Regions from separate parts of the Amycolatopsis cynarae genome, predicted to be linked through region 2. Evidence: riboswitches for the same ligand, from Rfam matches in the RefSeq annotation. Region 2 holds a riboswitch; the other holds the start of a gene.

Region 1 (8,619 bases), 3.3 Mb from region 2:
GCTCCTGCCCGCCCTGAGAGACCGTTCGAGCCCCACCGCCCGGTGAACAGGCCGCAAACGTCTCGCCCAGGGCCCCGCGATCACGGCCGGCCTGGTTCGCCCAGCAGGCCTCCCGTGAGCGCACCTCCGCTTCCGCCTGCCGTCCGGCCTGCCGCGTCGAGGCCGGTCGAAGGCCCCCGGCCTCCCGTCGGCGGCGACCCCGATCGCCCACCCTTCGACGACCGGCGCTCGCCCACCGGCGGCTATCCCGTCCCGCCTCCTCCCCCGTTCGAGGACCGGCGCGCCACCCCCGGAGGTCCTCGCACCCCCGATCCCACCTCCGGTCGGCCCGCCGCCGTACCGGACCGGCCCGCGGCTCCCCCGCCCGGGCGCGGCACGACCACCGGCAGCTTCCGCGCCGCCGAACCGCCCGCCGCCGGGCGCAGCACCACCACCGGCAGCTTCCGCGCCGCCGAACCGCCCGTCGCCGGGCGCAGCACCACCACCGGCAGCTTCCGCGCCGCCGAACCGCCCGCCGCCGGGCGCAGCACCACCACCGGCAGCTTCCGCGCCGCCGAACCGCCCGTCGAACGCTCCCGCACCGATCTTCCGGACGGCCGCACCTCCACCGGCAGCCACCGCCCCGTCCGCCAGGCCGACGAGCGCAGCACCACGACCGGAAGTCACCGGGTTGTCGACAAACCCGCCGAAGACTCGTCGGCCACCCTCACCGGCACCCACCGCGCGGTCGGCAAGGCCGCGGGCCGCCGCCGCATCGCCGCCTGGCCCATCGTGCTGGGCGGGTTCATCGTGCTGATCGTGGTCGGCCTGCTCGGCTGGGGCTGGGCCAACAGCGTGCTCAACAGCCGTGCCGAGGCGCAGGCGAACTCCTGCACGGACGGCGACTCGTCGATGCGGGTGCTGGTCACCCCCAGCATCCAGCGGGCGGTGACCGAAGCCGCGGCGAAGTGGAACGACGCCAAGACCGTCGTGCACTCGCACTGCGTCCACATCGACGTGCAGGCCGCGCCTTCGGATCGCGTGCTCGACGCCCTGACCGGCAAGGCGAGCCTCGACTCGATCGGCGGGTTGCCCGCGGCCTGGGTTCCGGAGAACTCGTACTGGATCGCCCAGCTGCAGACCACCAAGCCCGGCATGATCGGCTCACCCGCCGAATCGATCGCTTCGGCCAGTTCGGCCGACTACCCGTTCCTCGGCCTGGCCGGAGCCACCGTGGACGAGGTGCAGGCCCGCGCCGCGCAGGTGTTCCGCGACTTCCTCCGGGAACCGGCCCAGCAGTCCGCGTTCGCCAAGCCCGCAGGCTGAGCGCGGATACGAAACGGCGCCGGCCGCCCGCTCCGGCCGGCTCAGGCGAGGTTGAAGGTGTCCGGGTCGGGGCCGATGCGGGCACCGGTGTCCAGCTTGCCGATGGCCGCCATGTCCTCGTCCGTCAGTGCGAAGTCGAACAGGGCGAAGTTCTCGGCGATCCGGGACGGCGTGACCGATTTGGGGATCACCACGTTGCCCAGCTGCAGATGCCAGCGGAGCACGATCTGCGCCGGGCTCCTGCCGTGGCGGGAGGCCAGCCCGGTGATCGTCTCGTCCGAGAGCAGCGCGCCCTGCGCGAGGGGGCTCCAGGCCTCGGTGACGATGCCGTGGTCGGCGTGGAAGGCGCGCAACTCGGCCTGTGCCAGGTTCGGGTGCAGCTCGACCTGGTTGACCGCGGGGACCACACCGGTCTCGTCGATGAGCCGGTTCAGGTGGGGGACCTGGAAGTTCGACACCCCGATGGCGCGGACACGGCCCTCGGAGAGGAGTTTCCCGAAAGCCCGCCACGTCTCGACGTAGGTGTCACGTGCGGGCAGCGGCCAGTGGATCAGGTACAGATCGAGGTAGTCCAGCCCGAGCCGCTCCATGCCGGCGTCGAAGGCCCGCAGCGCCGAGTCGTAGCCCTGGTCGGAGTTCCACAGCTTCGTGGTGACGAACAGTTCCCCCCGGGGCAGGCCGCACTCCCGGATCGCGGCGCCCACACCGGTTTCGTTCCGGTAGGCCGCCGCGGTGTCGATGCTGCGGTAGCCGGTCCGCAGCGCGGTCCGGACCACTTCCGCGGTGTCCTCGGCGGGGACCTGGAACACGCCGAAACCGAGCTGCGGGATCGTGACGCCGTTGTTCAGTTCGAGGTCGGGAACTACAGCCATGCGAATGCGTTCCTTACGTCGTCGCGGTCTTGAACGATCCGCCCCCGATCCTGCCACTCACCGCGCGCGGCCGCCGAAGGTACTCCCCCGTCCGCGGCCCCCTGCCGCAAGTGCGGTGAGCGGGTCCCCTCACCGCAACGCGCAAGCCGACCGGGGATGAGAGCGCTTTCGATTCCACCTGGCCCGGTAACGGCAGCGGCCCCGGACACGTGAGCGTGTCCGGGGCCTCCCCACTCTGTCCGACCCTCAAAGGGCGCCTGAGAGGTTCACCCGGGTGTTTTGTCGGGCTTGCACCGTCGGCGGGGTCACCACGCCGGGTTCTGGCCGGGACCCACTTTCCAGAGGCGTCTCGTCCGCGCGGTCCGGGTGCCTGTGAGGTTCCGGGGAAGAGTTGCTCCTTCGGCGCCGGCCCGGGGTGGGGGCCGGTCTCTCCCGCGCAGCTTCGGCGACTGCGGGATTCACCCTACCGTCAGCGCGATTCAGCCCGTACGCCGGGCATTGCGCCGCTGGCTCAACTCGTCCGACACCACGGATTCGACCTGGCCACCGTCGGCCCGTTCGGCGGGGAACTCGTGGATGGTGCCGCTGATCTCCGCCATCGGCACCTTGACCGCGATGCCGAAGACACCCTGGCCGCCCTGCAGGAGATCGACGATCTCCTCGGCCGAGGTGCACTCGTAGACGGTGGTGCCGTCGGACACCAGCGTCACCTTGGCGAGATCGTTCATCCCGCGGGCACGCAGATGATCGACGGCCACCCTGATGTTCTGCAGCGAGACCCCGGTGTCCAGTAACCTCTTGACGATCTTCAGCGCGAGGATGTCCTTGAAGGAGTAGAGGCGCTGCGAGCCGGACCCGTGCGCGGTGCGGATGCTCGGGGCGACCAGTTGCGTGCGGGCCCAGTAGTCGAGCTGCCGGTAGGTGATCCCGGCGATCTGGCAGGCCGCGGGCCCCCGGTATCCGACCAGCTCGTCGGGCAGGGACGCATCAGGGAAGAGTTCACCCTGCTCCCCGTCGACCGCCTTGACCGGCCTTTCGTCGACCACGCAAGCCTCCCCTCGCCCGGCTGGCAGGCCGGTCGAAACAACAACCAGGGCACCGGAGCGGAACCCCGCACGGCGAAACCGATCAGGTTGCGCCGAGCCGGACGAATCACACCTGGAACGATTTCCCGCCTTCGACGGTAAGCGTGGGGGCCCCGCTGGTCAACGCGACGCGCGGCAGACCTCGACCGGTTCATGAGCCTTCCGCCCGAGGTGCAGTTTTTACCTGTCCATGTTAATATTTACTCATGCAGATAACGGCCGAGATGCAGCCCGAGATCGGGCTGAGCGTGACCGAGGCGGCACGGCGGGCCCAGATCCTCACCGCCACCATCGACGTGCTCGCCGAGCACGGCTACTCCGCCACCACCTTCGAGAGCATCCGTGCCCGTGCCGGGCTGAGCAGCACCCGCATGATCAGCTACCACTTCGGCACCAAGGCCGATCTGATGAACGCCGTCCTCGGCATCCTGCTCCACGCCAAGGAGCAGTTCGTGCTGGAACGCGCCGGGCAGGCCACCGGCCGCACCGCACTGCTGCGCGCACACCTGCGCGCGGAGACGGACTTCGTGCGCGCACACCCGGACGCCGTCCGGGCACTGGACGAGGTGCGGCGCAACGCCGGACAGGATCCGATCATGGACGCGCTGCAGGCGGAGATGCGCTACGGGCGCCTGGAACGCCAACTGCGCCAGGGGCAGCAGGAAGGAGAGTTCGGGGAGTTCGCGCCCGCGGTGATGGCGAGGACGATCGCACACTCCGTGGACGGTGCGGCGGCGGCACTGGCGGCCGACCCGGCGACCGACCTCGAGGCCTACGGCGACGAACTGGCCGATCTGTTCGAGCGGGCGACCCGGCCCGCCGGTGCGGCGACGCCGGATCAGGCCCATTAGCTGACGCCGGAGCCGGTTCCGACCGAACCGGCTCCGAACCCGGGGTGCCGCGCTTGGGTGCCGCGCTCGCGACACGGGGAGACGGAACCCGGCCGTGCTCAGGTGTCGGCGCCGCGGAAGTCCTCCGGCGACACCGAGTCGAGGAACTCGCGGAACTTCTCGACCTCGTCCTCCTGCTCGTCCGGGATGATCAGCCCGGCCTCCTCGAGCACGGAATCGACCGCGTGGATCGGCACGCCGACGCGCAGCGCCAGGGCGACCGAGTCGCTCGGCCGGGCCGAAACCCGGACGTCTCCGTCGAAGACGAGTTCGGCGAAGAAGGTGCCCTCGCGCAGATCAGTGATCACCACCTGCTCGAGTTCGCGGCCGAGTGCCCCGATGACCTCCTTGAGCAGGTCGTGCGTCAACGGGCGGGCGGGACGGACACCCTGCTGCTCCAGGGCTATGGCCGTGGCTTCCACGGATCCGATCCAGATCGGGAGGTACCGCTCGCCCTCCGTCTCCCGCAGCAACAAGATCGGCTGATTCGCGGGCAATTCGACCCGCACGCCGACGACGCGCATCTCGCTCATCGGGCTTCGCCTCCCTCTCCTGTGCGCGGGCTGCAGCGCTGTTTCGAGGATCCCGCATCGACAAGGTCGACGCTACCCGTCATCTGGGCGCTGTGCTCGCAATTGTCCTTGTGCTGAGTCCGCATATCCGGTTTCCGGCAACCCATAACCAACCGTACGGCATGTCGGGCGCGCGCAAGAGTGTCGAAACTGTGTCATTACCGACCAGGCGCATCCGGCGTGACCAGTCGTCAGCCGCCGGTCACACCTCGGATACCGGCCTTGACCAGCAAAGTGTGCAGGGTGACCGACAGCGCGGCCAGCTCCCGCACCATTTCGTCCGCGCGGGCCTTCGCGTCGGCGTCCCGATGACGATAGACCGGGGCGACGATCTGCTCCAGCAGACCCACTTCCCGGTCCGCCGACGCGCGGAAGGCACGCAGATGCCGCGGCTCGATGCCGAACTCGGTCATCGCGCGGATCGTCCGGGCGATCTGGACGGAATCCGGATCGTAGAACCCGGCGGCCCCGGGACGAAGTAGGCCGTACTGCTCGAGTTCGGCCAGGGTGCGCACGTCGATGCCCGCCTCGGCGAGCAGTTCCTCCTGGGTCAGGCGGACCTGTCTGCCCGGTGCGAAATCCTCCGCACCGGGCAGGCCTTCGCCCGGGGTTTCACCGTCGCCCGCCGGGAGCGGCACGAGCTTGCGGGGCAGCCTGCCCACGCCGGGATCGACGCCACCGGCACCGCGGTCGGCGGCGTCGAGCTGTTCCTTGATCACTTTCAGGGGCAGGTAGTGATCCCGCTGGGCGGCCAGCACGAACCGCAGGCGCTCCACGTCCGCCGGGGCGAACTGCCGGTAGCCCGAGGGAGTCCGGCCGGGCTGGACCAGGCCTTCCGACTCGAGGAACCGGATCTTGGAGATGGTCACATCGGGGAAGTCGGCGCGAAGCTGCGCCAGCACGGCCCCGATGCTCAACGCATCGCGCTGTGGCCGCCCCGCAGCCGTCACTGTGCCCCCTGACCCCCGTGCCCCGGGCCGGTCAGGAAGACCAGGCGGAACTTGCCGATCTGGACCTCGTCACCGCCGGCGAGCACGGCCTGGTCCACCGGCTCGCGGTTGACGTAGGTGCCGTTGAGGCTGCCCACGTCGATGACGACGAATTCGCCGCCCTCCCGCCGGAACTCCGCGTGCCGCCGGGAAACCGTGACGTCGTCGAGGAAGATGTCGCTGTCCGGGTGCCTGCCCGCGCTGGTGGTGTCCCGGTCCAGCAGGAACCGGGACCCCGCGTTCGGGCCGCGCTTGACGACCAGCAGGGCCGAGCCTGCCGGAAGCGCGTCGACACCGGCGACCGAGGGCTCCGGCGCCGCCGACTCCTGCGCCTCCGCGTCCGCCAGGAAGTCGGCCCGGAAGATCGAAGTCCGCTCCGGAGACTGCTCCGGGGGAACGCCGGGCCCGTCGTTCGTGCTCACCTGAGCTCTCCTCACCACTGAAGTGTTTTGCCTAGCAACGTGTGCTGTCAACGTACCGTGCCTGATCGCGAAGGGGCTGCCGGGGCTCCCTCCCGGCCCCCGCGCGCCCGGCCCGGATCAGCCCGGATCGGCCCGGCTCAGCCCGCCGTCAGGGCCTGGTAGGCCTCCGAATCGAGCAGCGCCTCCACCGCCGACGGGTCCCCGGCCCTGATCTCGATGAGCCAGCCCTCGCCGTAGGGATCGCTGTTGATCAGCTCCGGGGAGTCGACCACGGCGCCGTTGACGGCCACCACCTCGCCGTCCACCGGAGCGAACAGTTCGGACACGCTCTTGGTCGACTCGACCTCGCCGAACACGTCGCCCGCCGACAGCTGCTTGCCCACCTCGGGCAGCTCGACGAAGACCACGTCGCCGAGCTGGTCCTGCGCGTACTCGGTGATGCCGACCCGGACCGAGTCACCGGAGCCGGTGGCCACCCACTCGTGCTCTTCGGTGTAGCGCAATTCTTCTGGTGCGGACACCCGCCGTCCCCTTTCTTCGCCGGTCCGCCGCCTGGCGGCGCGGACCTTCCGGCGGAAGTCTTACATCCGGCCGGTCCGGGCGGCACCCCGGATGGCCCGGACGGTCTGCAGGACGTACAACGCCCCGGACCACAGGTACAGCACACCGCCCCAGGTCATGAAGGCGTAGGCGATCGGGCGGGCGATCGCGGCCACCGTGGAATCGGCCGCGGCGCCCTGGGTCAGCAGCAGGAACGGGAAGGCGTACATCAGCACGAAGGTCGCCCCCTTGCCGATGTAGGTCACCTCGGGCGGGGCGAATCCGTTGCGCCGCAACACCAGGATCGCCACGCCGACGACCAGCTCGCGCACCACCAGCGCGGCCACCACCCACCAGGGCAGGATGCCCCGGAGGAGGAACGCGGCCAGGGTCGCGACGATGTAGAGCCGGTCGGCGGCGGGGTCGAGCAGCTGGCCGAGCCTGCTCGTCTGGTCGAGCCATCGGGCGAGTTTGCCGTCGAGCCAGTCGGTCAGCGCGCTGAACACCAGCAGCGCCAGCGCCCAGCCGTCGGCCTTCGGGCCCAGCAGCAGCCACAGGAAGACCGGCACCCCGGCCAGGCGGAGCAGGGACAGGAGATTGGGCACGGTGAGTGCCTGCCGGAGCAGCGGGGGCTGCTCCGGTCCGGCCACCGGGCCGTCCGGTGCAGAGGCAAGGGCACCGGCGGGACTGCTGTCGACGGGGCGCCCGGTCTCCGTGCCCTGACCGCGGGCGCGGGTGGTGTCCTCGGGCGCCCTGTCCGGGCGGGGCTCGATCACCCCGTCACCCTAGCTCGCCCGGTGAAGGCTCCAGCCGCGACGGCGCAGGTCGGCGCCGGTCAGCTTGAGCGGGCGGCCACGGTTGTCGGTGCCGACCCAGCGGGGGTTGCCGTCGCCCGGTTCGAGGACGTACGGGCGCCCCTGGCTCCACACCACGGTGCAGGGGGTGGTCGGCGGTTCGGCGTTTTCCGGGGACTGGGTTCCGTTTGTGCTTTCGGTGTTCATCGCTCTCTGAAGGGAAAGAGGGACAGGATTGGCTCACCGGGCAGGTACACCGCCAACGTCGGCGGCGGAACCGGCAACGTTAGCCCGCCCGAGGAGATTCACCCGCCCAGTGGAGGGGCCAACCCTACGCGGCGGTCCACTGTGGACCATCCATGGCCCGGTGCGCGGCGGCCCCCGCCCAGCGGTAGCCTCGCCCTGCCGGATCATGTCCGAGGGAGGAAACGATGATCGTCAGGCGGCTCGGCCCGCTGCTCGCCGGGGGCGCCACCGCGCTCCTCACCGCGTGCTCGGTGCCCGCCCCGCAGACCGCCGCGCCCGCCCTCACCGGAACCTCCGCGGGCCCGGCCTCCGGTTCCGCGACGGGCGCCGCCCCGGCCGGGCGCGCCGCGGCCACCGTGACGAGCGTGCCTGCCCTGGCGTCGGCCGACGGCAGTTGCGGCTCCGTCACCGCGGCCAGCGGCCTGACCCTGAGCGTGCTCGACAGCACCGCGACCGGCATCGGCTGCCCGCAGGCCCACCAGCTCGTGGCGAAGTTCCAGGCCGGGATCGCCGGGCAGCAGCCCGCGGGCTCCGGCCGCCCGGTGAGCGCCACCGTCGACGGCTGGTTGTGCGTGTCCGGCCCGCCCAGCTCCCAGGGCGGCACCACCTGCAGCCTCGACGACAAGACCGTGTACGCCCGCGTGGTCGCCGCCGAGTGACCCCGGACCGCCCGCGGAACCGCTTTGGCCCGCGGCCCGCTTTCCCCGCCGCCCCGGCCCGGTGATCGTGCGGAACGGGACCGTCGACTGCGGACCGGCGAACCGGCCGCGACATGCTCCACAGAGGACGGGCGCGAACTGAGCGCGCGAAGGGGCCCCGCACGCCACCCGTGCGGGGCCCCGTCGGCGCGCAGTGCGTCCGCTTCAGGACTTGAGCGAGGGGAAGTCCTCCTCGCGGAACTCAC
Region 2 (8,619 bases):
ACCACCCCGTCGTCGTTCGACTCCCGGACGAAACGGCGGTAGTAGTGCAGCACCGCCGGGATGATCCCGGCGGCCCCGTTCGTCGGCGCCGTCACCACGCGGCCCCCGGAGGCGTTCTCCTCGTTGACCGCGAGCGCGTACAGGCTGACCCAGTCCATTGCGGACAGCGAGTCCTCGGTGCCCTCCTCGGCGAGCAACTTGGCGTGCAGGGCCTTCGCCCGCCGGGGTACCTTCAGCCCGCCGGGCAGCACGCCGTCGCGCGCGCAGCCCTCGCGCACGCAGCCGGCCATGACCTCCCAGATGTGCAGCAGGCCCTGCCTGATTTCGTCGCGGCTGCGCCAGGAAAGCTCGTTGCGCAGCATGATCTCGCTGATCGGCAGCCCGGTTTCGCGGCACAGCGTGAGCAGTTCGGCGCCGGTGGAGAAGGGGTGGGGCAGCTTCGTGTCGTCCTCGGCGATCCCGTGCTCGCCGCGGACGAAACCGCCGCCGACCGAGTAGTACGTGCGTTCGGCCAGCAGGTCCGGCCCGAACGCGCGGAAGACCATGCCGTTCGGGTGCTCCGGCAGGGACCGGCGCCGGTGCAGCACCAGATCGGTCCGCTCGTCGAAGGCGATCTCGGGGCCGCCGGGAAGGGGCAGCAGGCCGGTTTCCCTTATCCGCGAGACCTTTTCCGGCACCGAAGCGGTGTCCACGTCCTCGGGCCGCTCACCGGACAGTCCCAAAAGGACGGCCCGGTCGCTGCCGTGGCCGTGCCCGGTCGCCCCCAGCGAGCCGAACAGTTCGACCCGGACGCGGGTGGTGCGCCCGAGCAGTCCCTCTTCGGCCAGCGCCGCGACGAACAGGCAGGCCGCCCGCATCGGGCCGACGGTGTGCGAACTCGACGGCCCGATCCCGATCGAGAACAGGTCGAAGACGCTGATGGCCATTTCAGCCGCGGCGGTAGAACGGCATCGAAACCACCTCGACCGGTTCGATGCGGCCCCGGATGTCCACCGACAGGCCCGTCCCCGGCTCGCCGTAACCGGCGGGCACGTAGGCCATGGCGATCGGATGGCCCAGCGTCGGGGACAGCGCACCGCTGGTGATCTCCCCGATCTCGCGGTCCCCGTCCAGCACGCGGTAGCCGTGCCGGGGCGCCCGCCGCCCGCTGCCGCGCAGGCCCACCAGGATCTTCTCCGGTTCGGTCCGGCCCGCCAGCGCGTCCCTGCCGACGAAGTCACCGGGCTTGTCGAACTTCACCACGCGGCCGAGACCGGCGTCGAACGGCGACAGCTCGCGGTTCAGTTCGTTGCCGTACAAGGGCATTCCGGCTTCCAGCCGCAGCGTGTCCCGGCAGGCCAGCCCGGCGGGCAGCAGCCCGTGCGCCGCTCCGGCCTCGCTGAGGATCCGCCACAGGTCCGCGGCTTCGGCCGCGGGCACGTACAGTTCGAAGCCGTCCTCGCCGGTGTAACCGGTGCGCGCCAGCAGCACCTCGTGTTCCCGCACCCGGGCGGGCATGCTCGCGTAGTACTTCAGCTCCGCCAGATCGGCTCCGGTCACCGCGCCCACGATCGCCGCGGAGTGCGGGCCCTGCACCGCGACCAGCGCGGTTTCGGCCGAACGGTCGGTGACCTCGGCATCGAAGCCGGAGGCACGGGCGGTGAGCTCGGCGGCGACGGCGGGCGCGTTGCCGGCGTTGGCGACGACGAGGAACCTCTCCTCGGCCAGCCGGTACACCACGAGGTCGTCCAGCACGCCGCCGTCGGGCGCGCAGATCATCGTGTAGCGGGCGCGGCCGGGCTTGACCGCGGACAGCGCGCCGACCAGCGCGTAGTCCAGCGCCTGCGCCGCCTGCGGGCCGGTCAGCTCGATCTCGCCCATGTGCGAGAGGTCGAACAGGCCCGCGGCTTCACGCACGGCCCGGTGCTCGGCGAGCTCGCTCGAGTACCGGACCGGCATCTCCCAGCCCGCGAAGTCGGTGAACAGCGCGCCGAGTCCTTTGTGGACGCCATGGAGTGCGGTGTGCATCGGTCAGCTCCCGTAGGCTTCGATCGGCGGGCACGAGCAGACGAGGTTGCGGTCGCCGTAGGCGCCGTCGATGCGGCGGACCGGCGGCCAGTACTTCGCCTTGGGCGAGACTCCCTGCGGGTACACCGCCAGCTTCCGGTCGTAGGGCAGATCCCAGTCCGAGGTCAGCGTTTCCGCGGTGTGCGGGGCGTTGCGCAGCGGACTGCGCTCCACCGGCCAGCGGCCCTCGGCGATCTCCTCGATCTCGCGGCGGATGGCGATCATCGCGTCGCAGAACCGGTCGATCTCGGCCACGTCCTCGCTCTCGGTCGGCTCGACCATCAGCGTGCCCGCCACCGGGAAGGACATCGTCGGCGCGTGGAACCCGTAGTCCACAAGGCGCTTCGCGACGTCGTCCACGGTCACGCCGGTGCGCTTGGTGAGCGCGCGCAGGTCCAGGATGCACTCGTGGGCGACCAGGCCGTTGCGCCCGGTGTAGAGCACCGGGTAGTGCGGGGCCAGGCGTGCGGCCACGTAGTTCGCGGCCAGCACCGCGACCTTGGTGGCCGAAGTCAGCCCGGGGGCACCCATCATCCGCACGTAGGCCCACGAGATCGGCAGGATCGACGCGGAACCGTACGGTGCGGCCGAGATCGGGCCGACCCCGGTGGCCGGGCCCGCCGCCTCGTCCAGCGGGTGGTTCGGCAGGTACGGCGCGAGGTGCTCGCGCACCGCGACCGGCCCCACGCCCGGCCCGCCACCGCCGTGCGGGATGCAGAACGTCTTGTGCAGGTTCAGGTGCGACACGTCGCCGCCGAACTCGCCCGGCTTCGCCAGCCCGAGCAGCGCGTTGAGGTTGGCACCGTCCACATAGACCTGGCCGCCGCCCTCGTGCACGATCCGGGCGATCTCGTTGATGCCGTTCTCGTACACGCCGTGGGTGGACGGGTAGGTGACCATGATCGCGGCCAGGCTGTCGCGGTGGGCGTCCACTTTGGCCTGCAGATCGGCCAGGTCGACATCGCCGTCGTCGTTGCAGGCGACCACCACCACGCGCATCCCGGCCAGCGCCGCGGAGGCGGCGTTCGTGCCGTGCGCCGAGGACGGGATCAGGCAGACGGTGCGCCCGGCCTGCCCGTTGGCCCGGTGGTAGGCGCGGATCGCCAGCAGCCCGGCCAGTTCGCCCTGGCTTCCGGCGTTCGGCTGCAGCGAAACGCTGTGGTAGCCGGTGACCTCGGCCAGCCAGTCGCACAGCTGGCCGATCAGCTCGCGGTAGCCCGCGGCGTCCTCGGCCGGGGCGAACGGGTGCAGTCCGGCGAAGGCGGGCCAGGTGATCGGCTCCATCTCCGCGGTCGCGTTGAGCTTCATGGTGCACGAGCCGAGGGGGATCATGCCGCGGTCCAGTGCGTAGTCCTGATCGGACAGTCGCCGCAGGTAGCGCAGCATTGCGGTCTCGGAGCGGTGCGAGTGGAAGACCTCGTGAGTCAGGAACTCCGACCGGCGGGCCAGCCCGGCGGGCAGCGCCGGGGCGCCCGGCTCCGCGTGGGCCTCCAGGTCGAAGGCGAGCAGCACCCGGCGCAGTGCGTCCAGCGTGGTGACCTCGTCGCAGGCGATGCGGATGTGGTCCTCGTCGGCCAGGCCGAGGTTGATGCCGAAGCGGCGTGCGTCGCCGACCAGCCGGGCGGCACGGCCGGGCACCCGCACCAGCACCGTGTCGAAGAAGCTCTCGTGGACGACCTCGACCCCGCCGTCCCGCAGCGCGGCCGCCAGCCCGGAGGCGAGGGAGTGCACGCGGGCGGCGATGTCCCGCAGTCCGTCCGGGCCGTGGTAGACCGCGTACATCGCGGCCAGCACCGCGGGCAGCACCTGGGCGGTGCAGATGTTGGAGGTGGCCTTCTCGCGGCGGATGTGCTGCTCCCGGGTCTGCAGCGCCAGGCGGTAGGCCGGGGCGCCGTCGGCGTCCACCGAGACCCCGACGAGACGGCCGGGCATCGACCGCTGAAGGCCGGACCGCACGGCCAGGTACCCGGCGTGCGGGCCGCCGTAGCCGAGCGGCACCCCGAAGCGCTGCGTGGTCCCGGCCGCGATGTCGGCGCCGAACTCGCCCGGCGCCTCGATCAGGGTGAGGGCCAGCAGGTCTGCGGCGACGGTGTAGAGCGCGCCCGCCTCCCTGGCCACGGTCCCGATCGCCTCGTAGAAACCCTTGCCGCGCAGGACACCGGAGGCCCCGGGGTACTGCACGACCACGCCGAAGAACTCCTCGGGCAGGCCGGTGGCCAGATCGCGTACCACCACCTCGATGCCGACCGCCTCGGCACGGGTGCGCACCACCGCGATGGTCTGCGGCAGGCATTCGGCGTCCAGCACCACCCGCTGCGACTTGGCCTTGGAGGCGCGCCGCATCAGCATCACGGCCTCGGCCACCGCGGTGGACTCGTCCAGCAGCGACGCGTTCGCGGTGTCCAGGCCGGTCAGGTCGGACACCATGGTCTGGAAGTTGAGCAGTGCTTCGAGCCTGCCCTGCGAGATCTCGGGCTGGTAGGGCGTGTAGGCGGTGTACCAGGCGGGGCTTTCCAGCACGTTGCGGCGGATCACCGCGGGGGTGACCGTGTCGTGGAAACCCAGCCCGATCATCTGCGTCATCGGCCGGTTCTTGGCCGCGAGCGCCCGCAGCTCGGCGAGTGCGTCCTGCTCGGAGGCCGCCACGGGCAGGTCGAGTTCGCGGGGGTTGCGGATGGCCGTGGGCACGGCCGCCTCCACGAGCGCGTCGAGGCTCGAGTACCCGCACTCGGCGAGCATCTTGGCCTGCTCGTGCCCGGACGGTCCGATATGGCGGTCGGCGAACAACACGGGAGCTCCTCACTACCGGACGCGGACTCGCTCGCCCGCGGCTGGGAACTCCCCCTCTGTCATCGGCACCTGAGAGTTTCACCGCTCGCGCGGCTTTCACCTTGGGTGAGGCGCACCGGCTGCGCCTGCTTTCCAGAGTGGCCTGGCCCGAGCGGTAACTGGTACCTGAGAGATTGGCGGGGAAGTTGCTCCTTCGGTGCCCCGTGTGGCGACGGGGGCTCTCCCGCTCAGGCTCATGTCGGCCGTGTTCAGTTGTCTGGTTTCACTCTACAGCGCCCTTACAGCGGGGTAACGTACGCGCCGCTGATCCCACCGTCCACCAGGAACTGCGACGCCGTGATGAACGACGCATCATCGCTGGCGAGGAAGGCCACCGCGGCGGCGATCTCCTCCGGCTCGGCGAACCGGCCCAGCGGCACGTGCACCAGCCTGCGGGCGGCCCGTTCCGGGTCCTTGGCGAACAGCTCCCGCAGCAGCGGCGTGTTGACCGGTCCCGGGCACAGCGCGTTCACCCGGATGCCCTCCCGCGCGAACTGCACGCCCAGTTCACGGGTCATGGCCAGCACCCCGCCCTTCGACGCGGTGTAGGAGATCTGCGAGGTCGCCGCGCCCATCACCGCCACGAAGGAAGCGGTGTTGACGATGGAACCCTTGCCCTGGCGCTGCATGTGGGGGATCGCGTACCGGCAGCACAGGTAGACCGAGGTGAGGTTGACCTGCTGCACCTTCTGCCAGGCCTCGATGCCGGTGGTGAGGATCGAGTCGTCCTCGGGCGGGGAGATCCCGGCGTTGTTGAACGCCACGTCCAGCGAGCCGAACCGCGCCACGGTGGTGTCGAACAGCGCCTGGACCTGCGCCTCGCTCGTCACGTCCGTGGCGATGAACTCGCCGTCCACCTCGTCGGCGGCGGCCTTGCCCGCGACCGCGTCGACGTCGGCGATCACCACCTTGGCGCCCTCGCCCGCCAGCCGCCGGGCCGTGGCCAGGCCGATGCCGCTGCCCCCGCCGGTGATCACCGCGACGCGGCCGTCGAAACGCTGCATGGACCTCATACCTCCGTGCTCAGGAAGACGTTCTTGGTCTCGGTGAAGGACTCGGCCGCCGCCGGGCCGAGCTCCCGGCCGAGGCCGGACTGCTTGAACCCGCCGAACGGCGTCCAGTACCGCACCGAAGAATGCGAGTTGACCGACAGGTTGCCCGCCTCGACCCCCCGCGAGACCCGCAACGCCCGGCCCACGTCCGAGGTCCAGATCGACCCGGACAGCCCGTAGGCGGTGTCGTTGGCCAGCCGGATCGCGTCCGCCTCGCCGTCGAACGGCACCACCGCCACCACCGGGCCGAAGATCTCGTCGGTGACCAGCGGATCGGTCGGGGACTCCGGCAGCACCACGGTGGGCGGGAACCAGAAACCGGGACCGTCCGGGGCGCTCCCCCGGAAGGCGACCCTCGTGCCGTCCGTGACGTAGGAGGCCACCTTCGCCCGGTGCGCCGCGGAGATCAGCGGGCCCATCTCGGTGCGCTCGTCGGCCGGGTCGCCGACCACCACCCCGCGCACCGCCGGTTCCAGCAGCTCCAGGAACCGGTCGTAAACCGGCCGTTCCACCAGGATGCGGGACCGGGCGCAGCAGTCCTGGCCCGCGTTGTCGAACACGCCGTAGGGCGCGGTCGCCGCGGCCCTCTCCAGGTCCGCGTCGGCGAAGACGATGTTCGCGCTCTTGCCGCCGAGTTCGAGGGTGACCCGCTTCACCTGCTCCGCGCAGCCCGCCATGATCCGCTTGCCCACCGCGGTGGAGCCGGTGAACACGACCTTGCGCACCGCGGGATGGGTCACGAACCGCTGCCCCACCACGGGCCCCGCCCCCGGCAGCACCTGGAACACGTCCTCGGGCAGGCCGGCCTGCCGCGCCAGTTCCGCCAGCCGAAGCGCGGTCAGCGGGGTCGACTCGGCCGGTTTCAGCACCACGGTGTTCCCGGCGGCCAGCGCGGGGGCGAACCCCCAGGCCGCGATCGGCAGCGGGAAGTTCCACGGCACGATGATCCCCACCACGCCGAGCGGTTCGTGGAACGTGACGTTCACCCCGCCCGGTACCGGGATCTGGCTGCCGAGCAGCCGTTCGGGCGCCGCCGCGTAGTAGTGCAGCACGTCACGGACGTTGCCCGCCTCCCAGCGGGCGTTGGAGATCGTGTGCCCGGAGTTGCGCACCTCCAGCCGGGCCAGGTGCTCCCGGTCCGCGTCCACCGCCTCGGCGAAGGCCCGCAGCAACCGCGCGCGGTCGCCGGGGGCGACGGCGCGCCATGCGGGCAGGGCCGCCTGCGCCCGCGCGATCGCCTCGTCGGTCTCCTCCAGCGAAGCCAGCGGCACCGAGGTGAGGACCTCCTCGGTCGCCGGGTTGACCACGTCCACAGTGGTCACAAGCTCACTCACACCGCCTCCAGTGTGTTGGTGCCGTGAGGCGACCCCTCACGGCTCTGGTCGCGACCTCGCTCATGCCGCCTCCAGTGTTTTGCGGGACACCCGCACCCGGTCGGCCCGCATGAGCGGGGGCTTCGCCAGTCTCGCTCATGCGGCCTCCAGGAGCGCCGCGAACAGCCGTACGTCTTCCACGTCCTGTTCCGGATGCCACTGCACCCCGAGCACGAACCGCTCGCCGGGCAGCTCCACCGCCTCGATGGTGCCGTCCGCCGCCCAGCCCACCGCCCGCAGCCCCGTGCCGAGCCGCGCCACGGCCTGATGGTGGTAGCAGTGCCCCTTCGCCTGGGTGCCGAGGATCGCGGCCGCCCGGCTGCCGGCGGCCAGCATGATCCGGTTGTGCCCGTAGACGCCGGGCCCCGGCTGGTGCTCGGCGTGCCCGAGCTTCTCGGGCAGGTGCTGGGTCAGCGAACCGCCCAGCGCGACGTTGAGCACCTGCAGGCCCCGGCACACGCCCAGCACCGGCAGTCCTCGCGCCACGGCATCGGCCGTCAGCGCGAACTCGAACGCATCCCGTTCGGGGCGGCTGACGGTTTTCTCGTGCGGTGTCTCGCCGTAGCGTGCGGGATCGACGTCGGCGCCCCCGGCGATCACCACCGCGTCGACGGCGGCCAGCGCCGAGGTGTCCGTGCCGACCGAGGGCAGCAGCACCGGAACGCCGCCCGCGCGCACCACGCAGTCCACATAGGACCGTGGCACCAGTGCGGCGCCGGTGTCCCACACACCCCAGCGCGCCTGCTCCACATAGGTCGAGATACCGACCACCGGCCGCGAGGCGCGCCGGGTGGGCTCAGAGCCGTTCGAAACCACGGATCCGCTCCCAATCGGTGACGGCCGCGTCGAACGCGGCGAGTTCGACGCGGGCGGAGTTCAGATAGTGCTCGACGACCTCGTCGCCGAAGGCCGTGCGGGCGACCTCGCTCTTCGCCAGCAGTGCGGCCGCGTCCCGCAGGTTCGACGGCACGGCCGGTTTGCCCGAAGCGTAGGCGTTGCCGGTGAACTCGGGTTCGAGCGGCAGTTCGTGCTCGATCCCGTGCAGGCCGGCGGCCACCAGCGCCGCCACCGCGAGGTAGGGGTTCACGTCACCGCCGGGAACACGGTTTTCGACCCGCAACGACGGTCCGTGCCCGACCACCCGCAGCGCGCAGGTGCGGTTGTCCGTGCCCCAGGCCACCGCCGTGGGCGCGAAGCTGCCCGCCGCGAAACGCTTGTAGGAGTTGATGTTCGGCGCGAAGAAGTAGGTCAGCTCGCGCAGGCAGGCCAGCTGCCCGGCCAGGAAGTGCTCCATCACCGGGGAGAACCCGCGCGGGCCG

The links. A riboswitch is a leader RNA that binds a small molecule or an ion and turns the genes downstream of it on or off. The one in region 2 is predicted to bind glycine.
Region 1: another riboswitch for glycine. It lies ahead of ORV05_RS20335 (aldo/keto reductase); the one in region 2 lies ahead of gcvP (aminomethyl-transferring glycine dehydrogenase).

What each region holds. Positions count from the first base shown of each region.
Region 1 is NZ_CP113836.1:4,257,541-4,266,159, forward strand. Features, by position in the region: gene ORV05_RS20330 (substrate-binding domain-containing protein) at 115-1,305, shown strand; gene ORV05_RS20335 (aldo/keto reductase) at 1,347-2,177, opposite strand; glycine riboswitch at 2,526-2,622, opposite strand; gene ORV05_RS20340 (MerR family transcriptional regulator) at 2,657-3,223, opposite strand; gene ORV05_RS20345 (TetR/AcrR family transcriptional regulator) at 3,469-4,113, shown strand; gene ORV05_RS20350 (bifunctional nuclease family protein) at 4,212-4,685, opposite strand; gene ftsR (transcriptional regulator FtsR) at 4,916-5,674, opposite strand; gene garA (glycogen accumulation regulator GarA) at 5,671-6,135, opposite strand; gene gcvH (glycine cleavage system protein GcvH) at 6,273-6,656, opposite strand; gene ORV05_RS20370 (CDP-alcohol phosphatidyltransferase family protein) at 6,717-7,325, opposite strand; gene ORV05_RS20375 (hypothetical protein) at 7,461-7,676, opposite strand; gene ORV05_RS20380 (hypothetical protein) at 7,901-8,374, shown strand; gene ORV05_RS20385 (AMP-binding protein) at 8,579-8,619, opposite strand, start outside.
Region 2 is NZ_CP113836.1:926,830-935,448, reverse strand. Features, by position in the region: gene ORV05_RS04490 (L-serine ammonia-lyase) at 1-926, opposite strand, end outside; gene gcvT (glycine cleavage system aminomethyltransferase GcvT) at 928-2,007, opposite strand; gene gcvP (aminomethyl-transferring glycine dehydrogenase) at 2,011-4,785, opposite strand; glycine riboswitch at 4,886-4,977, opposite strand; glycine riboswitch at 4,979-5,072, opposite strand; gene ORV05_RS04475 (3-oxoacyl-ACP reductase) at 5,115-5,879, opposite strand; gene ORV05_RS04470 (aldehyde dehydrogenase family protein) at 5,885-7,249, opposite strand; gene ORV05_RS04465 (gamma-glutamyl-gamma-aminobutyrate hydrolase family protein) at 7,397-8,116, opposite strand; gene ORV05_RS04460 (glutamine synthetase family protein) at 8,097-8,619, opposite strand, start outside.